Regions from separate parts of the Bacillus altitudinis genome, predicted to be linked through region 1. Evidence: riboswitches for the same ligand, from Rfam matches in the RefSeq annotation. Region 1 holds a riboswitch; the other holds the start of a gene.

Region 1 (7,657 bases):
AAGGGCGGCTTTAAAAAATGGGGCGGCCGCATTAAAACAAAGAACTAACAAAAAAGACTCTGGGAGCTATTGCCCCCATGAGTCTTTTTATTTTCTTTCAAAAACTAGCACTGGATTCCGTGCTGCCTTTGTTTCATCCATTCGTTTCACAACGGTTGTATGTGGTGCTTCCTGTACGATTTCTGGGTTCTCTTCCGCTTCTTTTGCGATTTGAATCATCGCTTCAATAAATGCATCAAGGGTTTCTTTTGATTCTGTTTCAGTTGGTTCAATCATGATACATTCCTCTACATTTAGCGGGAAGTAAATTGTTGGCGGATGATAGCCAAAATCAAGTAATCGTTTGGCAATATCAAGTGTCCGCACACCTAGTTTCTTTTGACGTTTACCTGAAAGGACAAATTCATGCTTACAGTGGCGGTCAAATGGCAAATCATAATGAGCACATAAGCGGCGCATCATATAGTTTGCATTCAACACCGCATGATCAGTTACAGCCTTTAAGCCGTCTGGTCCCATAGAGCGGATATACGCATACGCTCTGACATTGATGCCAAAGTTGCCATAGAACGGTTTCACACGGCCGATGGATTCTGGACGATCGTAATCAAAGAAATAACGATCATCTTTCTTCACAAGCACTGGCTTTGGCAAATATGGAATCAAATCCTTTTTCACGCCAACTGGACCTGAACCAGGGCCTCCTCCTCCGTGTGGACCTGTAAAGGTTTTATGAAGATTTAAGTGAACCACATCAAATCCCATATCCCCCGGTCTTGCTCTGCTTAATACGGCATTTAAGTTCGCTCCATCATAATAAAGCTTCCCGCCTGCTCCGTGGACGATTTCAGCCATTTCTAAAATATTTTCTTCAAAAAGGCCAAGTGTATTTGGATTTGTGAGCATGAGAGCCGCCGTTTCTTCATTGACAACACGGCGCAGGTCGTCTAAATCGACAAGCCCATGTTCATTAGATGCCACCGTAATCGTTTCAAATCCAGCTACTGTTGCAGATGCGGGATTTGTTCCATGAGCAGAATCAGGCACGATGACTTTTGTTCGTTTATGATCTCCTCTTGCTTCATGGTATGCACGAATCATCATGAGCCCCGTCCATTCGCCATGTGCTCCTGCCGCAGGCTGTAATGTCACGGCGTCCATTCCTGTAATTTCTTCTAAATGGTCACCTAAATCATAAAGTAACTCTAATGCACCTTGCACAGTGTCTGCCTCTTGAAGTGGATGCACATGCGAGAAACCTGCAAGACGTGCCACCTTTTCGTTAATCTTTGGATTATATTTCATAGTACAAGAGCCTAGAGGATAAAAGCCAGAATCGACCCCGTGATTACGCCTAGATAATGCTGTGTAGTGACGCATAATGTCCAGTTCAGAAACCTCTGGCAGCTCCGCATCTTCATGGCGGATATACGTTTCATCAAATAAATCTGGGAGCTTCTCCTCAGGTACGTCTAAATCAGGCAGGCTGTAACCAATTCTTCCTTCTTTGGATAATTCAAAAATAAGCGGCTGATCTTGTTTATTCATGACGATCCCCCAATTCCTTGATGAACGTATCAATTTCTTCTTTTGTTCTTAGTTCTGTCACAGCGACGAGCATATGCTGCTGAAGCTCTGGATAATCCCGTCCCAAGTCATATCCACCGATGATTCCTTTTTCAAGCAATCGCTCATTCGCTTCTTTCACAGGTTCATTCAGTTTCAACACAAATTCATTAAAATGAGCGCCCTCTATTTCAGCCTGTAACCCATGTTTTTCTGCCTGCGTCTTGGCATAATGGGCCTTTTGTACGTTTTGATAGGCAATGTCTTTGATACCTGTTTTCCCAAGCGCCGTCATCGCAACAGAAGCGGCTAACGCATTTAATGCTTGGTTTGAACAAATATTTGAAGTCGCTTTGTCTCTTCGGATATGCTGCTCGCGCGCTTGAAGGGTCAGCACAAATCCTCGCACACCGTTCTCGTCTTCTGTTTGCCCGACTAAACGCCCCGGCACTTTCCGCATTAATTTTTTCGTCACAGCGAAATATCCACAATGAGGTCCGCCAAATGCAGCTGGAATGCCAAACGGCTGCGCATCACCAACGACAATATCTGCCCCAAGCTTTCCTGGTGGTGTCAGTAAACCAAGTGCAAGTGGGTTACTTGAGACGATGAACAGACTTTTCCCTTTATGTGCAATCGGTTCAATGTCTTTTAACGGTTCGACAACACCGAAGAAGTTTGGGTATTGTACAAGGACCGCTGCTGTTTCGTCGCAGACGGCTTCTTCTAATGCAGCTAGATCGGTCTGACCTTTTCGCGCAGGTACCTCGACGACTTCAATATGCTGTCCTTTCGCATATGTTTTCAGCACCGCTCTTGATTCAGGATGAACCGTCTCAGATACCACAATCTTTTTCTTTTTTGTATGTCCTGCAGCCAGCATCGCCGCTTCAGCTAATGCCGTTCCGCCATCATACATCGAGGAGTTGGCAAGATCCATACCGGTCAGCTCAGCAATCATTGTTTGAAATTCAAAGATTGCTTGCAATTCACCTTGAGAAATTTCAGGCTGATAAGGTGTGTACGCTGTATAAAATTCAGAACGTGAAATCACATGATCGACAATCACAGGCTGGTAATGATCATACACACCAGCACCTAAAAACGAGGCATAAGCCACTGTATCTTTATTTTTTGCAGCAAGACGAGACAATTCCCGCACTAGCTCTGTTTCTGATGCGGCTTCTTTAATGTTGTACGCACCTTTGAATCTGACTTTCTCTGGGATATCTGAGAAAAGCTCATCAATTGACTGAACACCGATGACATCCAGCATTTCTTTTTGATCTTGCTCTGTTTGCGGCAAATACCTGTGCTTCATCCTCTATTCCTCCTCGTTATTTGGCTCTTTTATAAAATGGTGTGGCGACGATTTTGGCTTTTAGACGTTTTTTACGAACTTGCACTTCCACTTCTGTCCCAAGCTGCGCCTCTGATGTTTCAATCAAGGCAAGCCCAATATTTTTCTTTAATGTTGGAGATTGTGTACCGGTTGTGACTACACCAATCTGCTTATCTCCTGAGAAGACTGGATAGTCTGTCCGCGGAATCCCCTTATCTATCATTTCAATCCCGACAAGCTTTCGCTTCGGTCCTTCTTCTTTTTGTTTTTTAAGTGCATCTTTTCCGATAAAATCTGCTTCTTTATCCGTTTTAACAGCAAAACCAATGCCGCCTTCTAAAGGAGAAATATCCTTCGTGAGCTCTTGGCCATAAAGCGGAAGTCTTGCTTCAAATCTTAAGGTGTCACGTGCACCGAGTCCACATGGAATCAGTCCTTTCGGCTGTCCGGCTTCTAATAAAGCGGTCCAAAGGTGAACAGCATCTTCTGACTGGCAGTAGATTTCAAAGCCATCTTCTCCTGTGTAGCCGGTTCTTGATACAAGCACCTCTTTTTGCGCAATGATTGCTTTTGATAAAAACGTAAATGGCTTCAATGACGTTACCTCTTCATCCGCAACATCTTTGATGATGTCAGCAGCAAGAGGTCCTTGAAGGGCTAACAAGGCGGTTTGATCAGAGACATTTTTAATCGAAACGTCTTCCTCACCTTGATGTTTCAGCAGCCAATCCACATCTTTTTCAATATTTGAAGCATTGATCACAAGCAAATAGTTGTTCTTTTCTTTTTGGTAGACGAGCAGATCATCCACCGTTCCGCCATCTTCATAACACATGGCTGTATATAGTGCCTTACCGTCTGTCAGCTTTGACAGATCATTGGTTAATAACCTTTGTAAAAAAGGAAGAGCTCCCTGACCTGTGACTTCCACCTCACCCATGTGAGACACGTCAAACAGCCCTGCTTTTGTTCGAACAGCTTCATGTTCTTCTTTAATGGAAGAAAATTGGACAGGTAATTCCCAGCCCCCGAAGTCAATGGTTTTTGCGCCAAACGTTTCATACGCATGAAAAAGCGGTGTTCGTTTCAACATCAATCGTTTCCCCCTTTTTTCTTACAGTGCACATTACAAGCTGAATTTTCAGAAAAAAATCACAGCAAAAAAGGACAGAGCGCTCCCTTTTATCAAAAAGAAGTCTCTGTCCTTGCACCTGAAAGTTTACAGCACAACATCATTGTGCGTTTTCCCCTTTGGTGGTTTGCTAAAAATCGCTGCGCAAACACTCTCCAGAGTTGCGTCCGGTAAGAGTACTTTTGCCTGAGAGATTCACTGAACCAATTCAGCTTGCTCCTTCGGCGCCTGTCAGTGCAAAATAACCGCTAGGTCTCTCCCCATACCATCATCCGCTCATATTCTTCACCTTTATTGGACATACTATCAAAATGGGTGACTTATTCTCTAGATCACTTACCAACATCCTACCATTAGAAATGGATGAAGAGCAACAGAAAAATCATTAACATTTTCAAAATAATCATTCATTATCGTTCGCTTTTATTGATATATAACATCTTTTAAATCGCTATCAAAAAATGAAGCGTTTAAAAACAGAACGATTTTATCATCACTCTACCAGAAAGGCAGGCGGTCACATTGAATATTCAAACGATCTTTGATCAAAAATGGGCAAGTGAATTTCAAAAGCGGCTTACAGCAGACGGTCCCTGGGCGAATTGGGATATGTACCGTTTAGCAGCACAGGTACAAAAAGTGACAGCCATTGATTCATTTGAAGGACTGCAAGCACCTGCGCACCTGCCTGCATTTACTCCTTTAAAACACCAGCTCGAAGTCGCTAGAAGAGTCGTAGAAGAGATGAATGGGAAAGCCATTTTAGCAGATGAAGTGGGTCTTGGAAAAACCGTTGAAGCAGGACTGATTATCAAAGAATACATGATTCGCGGACTTGCCAAAAAGATTCTCATTCTCGTACCCGCCTCCCTTGTGTCTCAATGGGTACAAGAACTGCGGACGAAATTTTACATAGATGCTGTCGAGCAAAAGAAGAGCTATGTGTGGGAGCAGTGCGATGTTGTGGTTTCCTCAATTGATACAGCCAAAAGACAGCCGCATCGAGACACGATCTTATCCATCTCCTACGATATGGTCATTATTGATGAAGCACACAAACTGAAAAACAATAAAACGAAAAACTATGAGTTTGTGAGAAATTTGAATAAAAAGTTCTGCCTACTGCTCACAGCCACACCTATCCAAAATCGGATAGGAGAAATTTTTAATCTCGTCTCTCTGTTGAAGCCAGGCCATTTAGGTAATGAAACACAATTTAAAGACCTCTTTGCCAAAAAAGACCTTCAACTTGAAGACCATGACCGGCTAAAACAGTTAGTCAATAAAGTCATGATTCGGAACCGGAGACAAGACACTGGCATCGAGTGGTCAAAGCGTCATGTGAAGACAATTTCTATTGATTTCTCCCCAACAGAACAAGCACTATATGATGAAATTTGCAAGTTAAAAGAAAACCCTTCCTATACGAAGCACATGTTTTCAATTATGACCTTAGAACGAGAATGCTGTTCGAGCCGTGAGGCCGTCTATATGACCATTAAAAAAATGCAAGAAGAGGAAAAACACATTCTAGGCGCTTCTGCGATGATGCACATCATGGAGAAAATCAACCAGGTAGAACAAAATTCTAAAGCACTTGAAGTCGTTAAACTCATTCAGCAATTAAATGAAAAAGTCATTATCTTCACTGAATACCGTGCGACACAAATTTATTTACAATGGTTTCTCCAGCAAAACGGCATCAGTTCGGTTCCTTTTCGAGGCGGGTTTAAACGGAGTAAAAAAGACTGGATGAAAGATTTATTTAGAGAGCGGGCGAAAGTGCTCATCGCGACAGAAGCAGGCGGCGAGGGGATCAACCTTCAGTTTTGCAACCAAATCATCAACTACGACCTTCCGTGGAACCCAATGCGCTTGGAACAAAGAATTGGACGTATTCACCGGCTCGGTCAAGAGCGGGATGTCCACATTTACAATATGGCAACTAGCGGGACAGTCGAAGAACATATTTTAAAACTTTTATATGAAAAAATTCAGCTGTTTGAAAACGTCATTGGCGATCTAGATGATATTTTAACCCGAATTGATATCCAAGATGCTGAAACAGAATTGCATCAAATTCTCTTCCAGCACGAGTCTGACGTAGACATGAAAAAGAAATTAACCCAATTTGCTTCCTATTTAACAGAAGCACAAACACCGCTTTTAGAAGAAAGACAGCAAGGTTCATAAAGGAGAGTTGACCAATGGAGCAGCGCGAGATTCACACATTTCTTCTCCGTTTCTTTCAGGCAAATCAATGCGACATACTTGAAGAAAGTGCAGGGCACCTGACCGTACAACTGACAATCGAAATGGATAAATTGATCATGAACCGCCCTTTTTATTGGCATTGGCTCGAAAAAACGGGAGGCGTACCTGAGCCGCGGCAATTGACTTTGATCACCGATCAAAAAAAAGCTGATGACTCGGTCGAAGGAGAATTTGTCCACTTCGGCTCCCCTCGTTTATTCCAAATATTCGAGGCTGTGAAACAGCAAGGCCGTTTTATTCGGCTGTACGAAAAAGTCAGACCGCTCACAAACAGCCAGATCGCACTGGAGCCGTGGCTTGGTCTCAATGTCAAAATATCCTATCTGGCAGACCGTAAAAAAGATAAACTGCTGTCTCTTGGACTTCATCTAATACGCGGAGAAGTCATCGAACAATTTCAAGAGAAGCTAGAAGCACGTGAGCTATCGTCTCAAATTCCTGATTATTGCTTCACAATGAGTACGATGATTAAGCCAGAGAGCGGCGTCAAACGGCTTTACAGCCTGATGGAACGTTATGCCAATGAAGAGCCGGATGATTGGGCGGTAAGAGCTGTTCAAAAGTGGAAAGAAGACTCGAAACTTTTAAACCAATTTTATGAAGGGACTTCAGACACATCTGTAGAATATGAAATAGAAAGACAAGCACTTAAAACTTTATACGAACCAAAAATCAGTCTTACGATTGAAAATGGCGGACTTTTTTACTTACAGCAAAAAAGAGGAGGCTGACTTAGCGAGTCTCCCTCCCTTTCATGTGATATCAAATTTTCGATCAATCAAAAGCAACGTTTGTCTGTTTGTATTGGGCGGAAACATGACGCAAGCAATCTATGAGGTCTTATCACCTGTGTTTTTCCATTTCATGCGTTAAGTGCCTGAAATACACGATTCAGTATTTTAGGAGGGTATTTGTATGGAAAAGAAAACGAAGTTATTAGACAGTGAATGGGTTCAATTATTACGCGAAGCGCGCAAAGCAGGACTAACAGTTGAAGAAGTCCGTCATTTTCTCAAATCACGCAAAAAGTCCTCTGAGTCTCCCCCTATGGCAAGAAGTCATTCTATCAAACCTTTCTGAATGTGCTATAATATCGAAAGGAAGGTGATGACATTGATTGGCCAGCGTATTAAACAATACCGCAATGAAAAAGGCTACTCACTATCAGAACTGGCCGAAAAGGCTGGGGTAGCGAAGTCTTATTTAAGTTCAATAGAAAGAAACTTGCAAACAAACCCCTCCATTCAATTTCTTGAAAAAGTCTCCGCTGTTCTGGACGTCTCGGTTCATACACTGTTAAACGAAAATGATGAAACCGAATACGATGGTCAATTAGATAGTGA
Region 2 (7,657 bases), 1.4 Mb from region 1:
TTTTATCTATTTAGTGAATGTGATGATGTTGTGGACATTGCCATTTCCGAATCATCGCAAGGTGGAGCAAGTTCAGGTGACGGAGCATGATGGACTTCCGCGCTTCTCATCAGAGCCTACGTTTTGGAGAGAAGGGGTCGCACTGATTGTGATCAGTTTTACATCAAATGGTCTGTACGCCTTGCCGCAAATTTGGCTGCCTACGTACGGTGAGGAAATATTGGGAATGGCTTCTGGCAGTGCTGTGAAGCTGCTTAGTTACTATAGCATGGGCGGTTTGCTGTCTGTCTTATTGCTCGCATTTCTTTTGCGCCGTATTGTTCGTCCGGTCACCGTGCTGCTACTCTATCCGATTATTACATTAGCCTCTATCTGTGTGCTATTGGTCGTGAAGTCTCCAGTCATTGGGACCGTCAATGCATTTGTATTGGGCTTTTCAACAGCGGGTGTCTTTCAGCTGACGTTAACCGTAATGGCTGAGTTCTTCTGGAAAAACAAAGGGACGATGACAGGAATTATCTCAACAGCAGGCGGAGTGTCCGCCATTGTGATTCCGGTCGTCACTGGTTTGATCGAAACCCACTCGACGATTTTGCAAATCTTTATATTTGATGCGGGTGTCGCTGTTGTTGCGATCATCGGCGCGATGTATATCCTCAATCGATATCGCCGGATTATGATACACGAATAAAAAAAGACGACTTCCAAAGCGGAGGTCGTCTTTTTTCTATGTTTCGTTTAGAAACGGTCATTTTCAAATAGAATTTGTTTCACTTGTTCAACTGGCATATCCTCGCCAGTAAACAGTTTGTACGCAAGGGCACCTTGCCATAGCATCATGCCAAGACCGTTAATCGTTTTGGCACTAGCTTCTTGTGCTTGAGCAAGAAGTTTTGTTTTTTGCGGGTTGTAGACGACATCTGTCACGATTAAGTCTTTGCGTAATACATCAAGGGTATCGTCAATAATGCTGAGCTCATCTAATGGTTTCATGCCAAGGCTTGTCCCGTTTGCTAAGATCGCACTTTCAGCTACTTCACGACGGAAAGCGTCTTTGTCTTCAAGTGGGAAGATATTCGCTTTGACACCGAATGATTTCATTTCGTTGTTGATGTAATTTACATTTTCTTCTGCTTGAACAAAGTATTGGTCATTACGAGCAAAAATACTAATTTCACGAATACCTGATTGTGCAAGCTGAATGGCAATCGGAGTTGCAGCGCCGCCAGATCCAACGAGTGTAACCTTTTGTCCAGCTAATTCAACGCCATGTTCAATTAAGTTTCTTACGTAACCAAGACCATCTGTGTTGTAGCCAACCAGCTTGCCATCTTTGTTCACAACTGTGTTGCTTGCGCGAGTATGTCTTGCAGAATCATCTAGTTCATCTAAGTAATCAAGTACTTTCATTTTGTTCGGCATGGATACGTTAAATCCAGCTGCACCCATCGCTTTCATCCCGTTTACTGCTGCTTCTAGTTCATCATTTCCTACCTCAAAAGCAAGGTAAGCATAGTTGATTCCTGTTAGTGTATAGCCAAGGTTGTGCATCCGTGGTGACAGGCTGTGCCCGATTGGTGTTGCAAGAAGACCGACTAATTTTGTTTTTCCATCAATATTACGTTCGTGTATGTTTGTCATGATTGACATCTCCTTTAATTATCTAAACAATTTTTTCATGCGTCGTAAAACAAAGACTGCTAACAATACGCTGATGACCGCAATGATCATATCGAAGAATAAAGTCATTTTAATATCGTACGTGCTAACGAGTCCGCTTGTAATCAGCGGAACAAGGATAAACGCTGAACTTGCCGCAATGTTGACATATGATGAAGCCGTTGCTTTGTTTGTAGGGAATAATTTCATCATAATACTCATCGCCAACTGGAAAATGCCGGCTGTAAATAATCCTAAGAAAAAGGTACTAACAATGACAATGCCGTACGTTTCAATTTGAAATAGTGAAAGCATGGCAAGGAATGCCCCGATTGGGTAAATAATGGCGACCATAATCGGTGAAATGAATTTATCTAATACGATTGAAAGCAATAGAACAGATACGAGTGCACCAATACTAAAATAAGAAAGAAGCTGTGTCGCTTGTCCTGAGCCAAGCCCAATCAATTTCAATCCGAGCTGTGGAAGCCAAGTTTGCCATACAACAAATAATGCAGTAGACGTGAATCCCATAAGTACAACAGCTAAACCTTCACCAAACATTTTCGGTTCTTCCTTCATTTGCTCTTGAACGGGAAGATCGTTTTGAGAAGCCGTTTGCTTATGATTTGGGAACGGCATAAAGATCAAGTAAATGCCTACAAGTAAATAGAGAAGTCCTAAACCAAAGAATGCCCAGCCCCAGAAGATGTCATGTGCAATAAGGAATGCCAAGATAAATGGAAGAACAGTCGCACCAATTGATACAGACGCCTTTACTAAAACAGAAGCTGAACTTGCTTTTTTAGGAAATGATTCTGTCAAAGCAGGATATGTTCCTGAATCAAGTAATGAGTTCGCAATCCCTGCGGAAATGGCAAAAATGAAAGCCAATGTATAATTGGTCGTTGTTGGAATCCCAATTAAGAATAATAAGTAGAGAAAGTTACCTGTAATAATGACAGGTTTTCGCCCCCAGCTGTCTGCCAGCCGGCCAGAGAAAAAGAGAGCAATTAATTTACCGATACCGATTGCTGATACAAGCAAGCTGATTTTTGGAATATCTACATGGTAGCGTTCAGATAAGCTTTCCATGTTTGATGCCACAATAATATTGATCATGCCTAGCATGAAATAGTTTAAGTACATGCCAAGTGATGATTTAATGTATGGATTTTTCATGTTCCCACTCCTATATTTGAAACCCTGTTCGGGCCAAATTCTTGTTACCCTTTGTTATTTCCTTAAACGTAAATAATATTAAGTCCATCACAACACCCCTTGTGTGATTGATGAAAAAATAATGAATATTCATCTGTTCTTCAAATAAGTACATCGTTCTACTAAATAATTAAAAATAAAAACAGTTATCATAAGTTGATGGACTTCCTCGATTTGATCAGAATCAAAAGATCCATCTTTAACTGTAGTTGATATCATAAATAACGATATGTTCACAAAAGGTATAACGATATACTAAAAGAAGCAACGAGATAAATATACTCCTGTGTATAAAATGTGTCAAGTTTATGACTTTGTGATTTAAAAAAAGAAAAATGTAATAAAGAAATAGTTGACTTGCTCAATAAAAAAAGGAGAATCGCTTTGCAATTCTCCTTTCAGCGTGTAGACAAACCCTCGCATTCTTTGTCAGTCCTGCGCTCCGGTGCTCACGAATGTCAAATTCGCTCTGCTCCGGTGCTCGTCCTTCCTAGACTGCAAAGGTTTTCTATCACGCTGAAAAGAAGACAAAGGGCTAAAATAAAGTTCATTTTAGCCCTTTGTCAACAATCTGAAAGGAGAATCGCTTTGCAATTCTCCTTTTCATGATCATGTCGAGGTTTCTCGAATATGAAGTTGAGGCTTTAATATCAATCGCTGCAGTTCTTCATCCTGCTCGTTCATTTTATGATACAAAAGGTTGGCTGCTTTGACTCCAATGGATCGTGGAAATGATGAGACTGTGGTGAGCGGCGGGTGATACATCTCCGCTTCAGGGATGTTATCGAACCCAACTACATCAATGTCTTCACCAGGCTTGATGTCACGCGCTGCCAATTCTTGAATCACCCCAAACGCCACTAAATCACTGAAGCAAAAAATAGCAGTAGGTGGTTCGGGAAGGTCAATCACTTGGGCAAGGGCTTCTTTCCCGCCTTCACGGGTAGGCACCATATCGATAATAAGAGATTCATCCATCGTCAGGTCCTCATCATCATGGGCTCTTTTGAACCCTTTCATCCGTTCAATCCAAGTCGAGGAGGATTTGATTCCACCTAAGAAAGCGATGCGGCGATGCCCTTTTTGAAGAAGATGACGGACCGCCATCCAAGTGCCTTGTTCATAATCAACACCGACATAATCACAATGGACATCTGCTAATTCACGATTTGCCAATACTTTTGGCGTGCGAATGTTGTTTAATTGTTTGACCGTTCGTGTCGAACTTTTCGATGCTGGATTTAAGATGATTCCACCCACTCGGTGCTCTACCATTGTGGAGATGAGCCGCTCCTGCTTATCCACACTATCAAAGGTTGTCCCAAGTAAAACGGTATAGCCAAGTGACTCAAGGGTGGTTTGCACACCGATTAAAAATTCAGAAATAAAGGTGTTTGAAATATCCGTGACGATCACACCCACAATATTTGAACTTTTCGACCGCATATTGGCAGCGACGCGATCGTACACGTATCCCAAATCCTCCATGGATTGCAGCACTTTTTTCCGGGTGGCTTCAGAGATCCTAGGGTTGTTGCGAACAACGAGTGAGGCCGTTGAAGTCGATACACCGGCATGCCGAGCGACTTCTTGTAATGTCACACGCTGTTTGTTCATTTTTTTCATTTGTCTTCACCAACTTCATTGGATTGCCTAACTATGGTTCATCATCAAGATGGATGTCTCCACCAAACGAGCCGAACATTCTTTGTTTCATTATACCTTAATCAAGGGGTGTTGATGAAGTGATGTCATATCAGCTTCAGATAAGGAGGAAACAACATCTTAAAAGATTACCATTGACAGCTTTCTTTTAGAGGCGTAAAATATAAAATTATTCAGAAATAGCAACATTTAAAGTAAATATCGAAGGCTATGATTGCTGTGGGTCACACTATGGCAGGAGCAGCTTCTGGAGAGACCGCATGTATGTGCGGCGCCGAAGGGTTCACAATCTCAGGCAAAAGGACAGAAGAGTACGAAATATTGTATTTGTGATGCATGGATCATACTGTGTATTGCTTTTCTCTATTTTGCTATTCTTTTATGACCGTGAGATTGGAGCGCATCCAATCTCTTTTTTTATGGACTTTTTGTGAGTTTATTATTTCAGTATAGGATCGTGTCGTAGGAGGGTGTTGAAATTGGCACAACAAGAGTTAAAGCGAGATTTATCAAACCGTCATGTTCAATTAATTGCCATTGGCGGAACGATTGGAACGGGGCTGTTTTTAGGGTCTGGAAAGGCTATTCAATTGGCAGGACCATCGATCATTTTTGCGTACTTAATTGTCGGAATGGCCATCTTTTTTGTCATGAGGGCACTTGGAGAATTGCTCTTATCTAAGGCGGGCTATCAATCTTTAACGGATATAGCAGAGGATTATCTTGGACCATGGGCTTCCTTTGTGACAGGATGGACGTATTGGTTTTGCTGGATTATGACAGCGATGGCAGATGTTATTGCGGTCGGGGTGTATGTGCAGTATTGGTTTGATATTCCGCAGTGGATTCCTGCTATTATTTGTTTATTGATTTTGCTAGGATTTAATTTATTAACGGTGAAGCTTTTTGGAGAAATGGAATTTTGGTTTGCACTTATTAAAGTGATTACGATATTACTGTTGATTGGCGTTGGAATTGTCCTGTTAATCATTGGTTTTCAAACAGATGCAGGGCCCGTGACGGTAACGAATCTGTGGTCACACGGAGGATTCTTTCCAAATGGTGTGACAGGCTTCTTATTGTCATTCCAGATGGTGATTTTTGCGTATGTGGGCGTGGAACTTGTCGGTGTGTCAGCAGCAGAAACAGCGAATCCGCAAAAAAATATCCCGTCTGCGATTAATAAAATTCCATTAAGAATTCTCTTTTTCTATGTAGGTGCGATTTTTGTATTACTATGCATCAACCCATGGACAGAACTCAGTGCATCAGAAAGTCCTTTTGTGAAAACCTTTGGACTCATTGGGATACCAGTAGCGGCGGGACTCATCAACTTTGTCGTCCTGACATCTGCGGCGTCTGCTTGTAATAGCGGTATGTTCTCAACGAGCCGAATTTTGTATAATCTCAGTCATCAAAAACAAGGACCGGCATCTTTTGGCCGTCTAAATAAGCATGCTGTTCCAAGTAATGCCCTGTTTGTGTCGACGATTGTGGTGTCAGTAGGGGCTCTTTTAAGCAAGCTGATTCCTGAACAAGCCTTTGGTATTGTGACAACGATCAGTGCCATTTGTTTCATTTGGGTATGGAGTATTATTTTAATATGCCATCTGAAATATAAGAAAACACGTCCTGAACTGCATAAGGCGTCTACCTTTAAAACACCATTTACACCTTTTGTGAATATAGCGGTTCTTGTGCTCTTTGCTGCCATTCTTGTCATCATGCTTTTCGCTGATGCAACACGTCCAGCCCTGTTATTGACACCCGTATGGTTTGGGTTTCTATTTTTGATTTATGCACGAAAGAAACGCCGTTCAGCATAATGAACGAAAAAAGCACAGCCTTTTTAAATGGCTGTGCTTTTGCTTATTTAACGATTTCGAATCTTCAACATATAGTATGCATTAAGAATGATTAGAACAAGTCCAACGACGATGATAGAGAAGAGCTGAGAGTGATTGGCGCCAAGAGAATAGACAATCAAAATAAACATGGCACCAGTCAATAAAATATTCATCATTTGAAAAGTGTGAAAAAGCCCATCGAGCATCACATGCTTTTCGCCTTCATCAGAAATGGCGAGCAGTTTTTTGCCATAATCTTTATCAGTTGGACTAGGTAGGTGACGATTAGGATAGACGAGCTTTAGGACAGAGATCGATACATAAGAAAGAATGACGGTGATCAAAAATAAGGCAGCATTTGCGAGAATCAGCCAGAGTGGCTGCTCGGTTACGATGGAAATTCCAATTGCAATAATCGATAAAATGGTACTCACCGTATTAGCTAACGTTACATCAGTAAAGGTTCGGTACTGTTTTACCTCTAGTTCATCTTCCTCATCACCAGATACTGAAAGAGAGACTCTTTTCTTCATGCGTGAAATGCCTGAAAAACAATAAATGATGAATAGAACTGTCAAGCCAGTGATGACAAGAGTCGCTTCAAATGCAGCTTGCAGAAGTGTCAGCTCAAATTCGGCAGCCAGCAAACAGTAAGCACCGAGAAAACCAAGGAGAGCACCTAAGAGCATTTTGTATACAGTTTTCATGTGAGTTCATCCTCCTCGAATAGAAAAATTTGTTCAATGGGTTCTTGAAAAATACGTGAAAGCCTCATAGCAAGTAAGAGAGACGGCATTAATTCATCTCGTTCCATTAAGCTGATCGTCTGGCGGGAAACCTTTGCCCGTTTCGCAAGCTCCGTTTGGTTTAAACCATCACGCGCCCGCAGCTCTTTTAGCCGATTTTTCATTCTGTCACCTCAACTCTGATCAAAATGTTATCTTGATTGTAAAGTATTATATTCATTTTGACAAGTATAGTTGTCAAAATGATAAAAATAATTGTCAAAAGATCGCCTTTATTCAAAAGGGAATCAATGATACGCTAAAGAAAAGAGAAACAGAAAATAGGTGATGCCCATGTTCATTGATCAATTAAAAAGTGATTTACATCAATCACAGCCGCTATTTATTGGAGAAGAGACAGCGTTCAAAGCGGCAGTCCTTGTCCCTTTGGTGCAAGTAGACGGGGAATGGCATGTTTTATTTGAAGTGCGATCACTGACGATGAGAAAACAGCCTGGCGATATTAGCTTCCCAGGAGGC

Evidence for each region. Region 1 has a riboswitch for glycine ahead of gcvT (glycine cleavage system aminomethyltransferase GcvT). Riboswitches for the same ligand answer to the same signal wherever they lie in the genome.
Region 2: another riboswitch for glycine. It lies ahead of ID12_RS04375 (amino acid permease); the one in region 1 lies ahead of gcvT (glycine cleavage system aminomethyltransferase GcvT).

What each region holds. Positions count from the first base shown of each region.
Region 1 covers NZ_CP009108.1:3,151,337-3,158,993, forward strand. The annotation lists gene ID12_RS15860 (rhodanese-like domain-containing protein) at 1-48, shown strand, start outside; gene gcvPB (aminomethyl-transferring glycine dehydrogenase subunit GcvPB) at 88-1,548, opposite strand; gene gcvPA (aminomethyl-transferring glycine dehydrogenase subunit GcvPA) at 1,541-2,887, opposite strand; gene gcvT (glycine cleavage system aminomethyltransferase GcvT) at 2,904-4,001, opposite strand; glycine riboswitch at 4,106-4,201, opposite strand; glycine riboswitch at 4,205-4,312, opposite strand; gene ID12_RS15880 (DEAD/DEAH box helicase) at 4,563-6,233, shown strand; gene ID12_RS15885 (YqhG family protein) at 6,248-7,045, shown strand; gene ID12_RS19140 (anti-repressor SinI family protein) at 7,230-7,394, shown strand; gene sinR (transcriptional regulator SinR) at 7,428-7,657, shown strand, end outside.
Region 2 covers NZ_CP009108.1:869,898-877,554, reverse strand. The annotation lists gene ID12_RS04395 (MFS transporter) at 1-691, shown strand, start outside; gene ID12_RS04390 (shikimate dehydrogenase) at 739-1,641, opposite strand; gene ID12_RS04385 (MFS transporter) at 1,660-2,841, opposite strand; gene ID12_RS04380 (LacI family DNA-binding transcriptional regulator) at 3,490-4,506, opposite strand; glycine riboswitch at 4,783-4,862, shown strand; gene ID12_RS04375 (amino acid permease) at 5,025-6,371, shown strand; gene ID12_RS04370 (DUF3169 family protein) at 6,419-7,099, opposite strand; gene ID12_RS04365 (helix-turn-helix transcriptional regulator) at 7,096-7,302, opposite strand; gene ID12_RS04360 (NUDIX hydrolase) at 7,472-7,657, shown strand, end outside.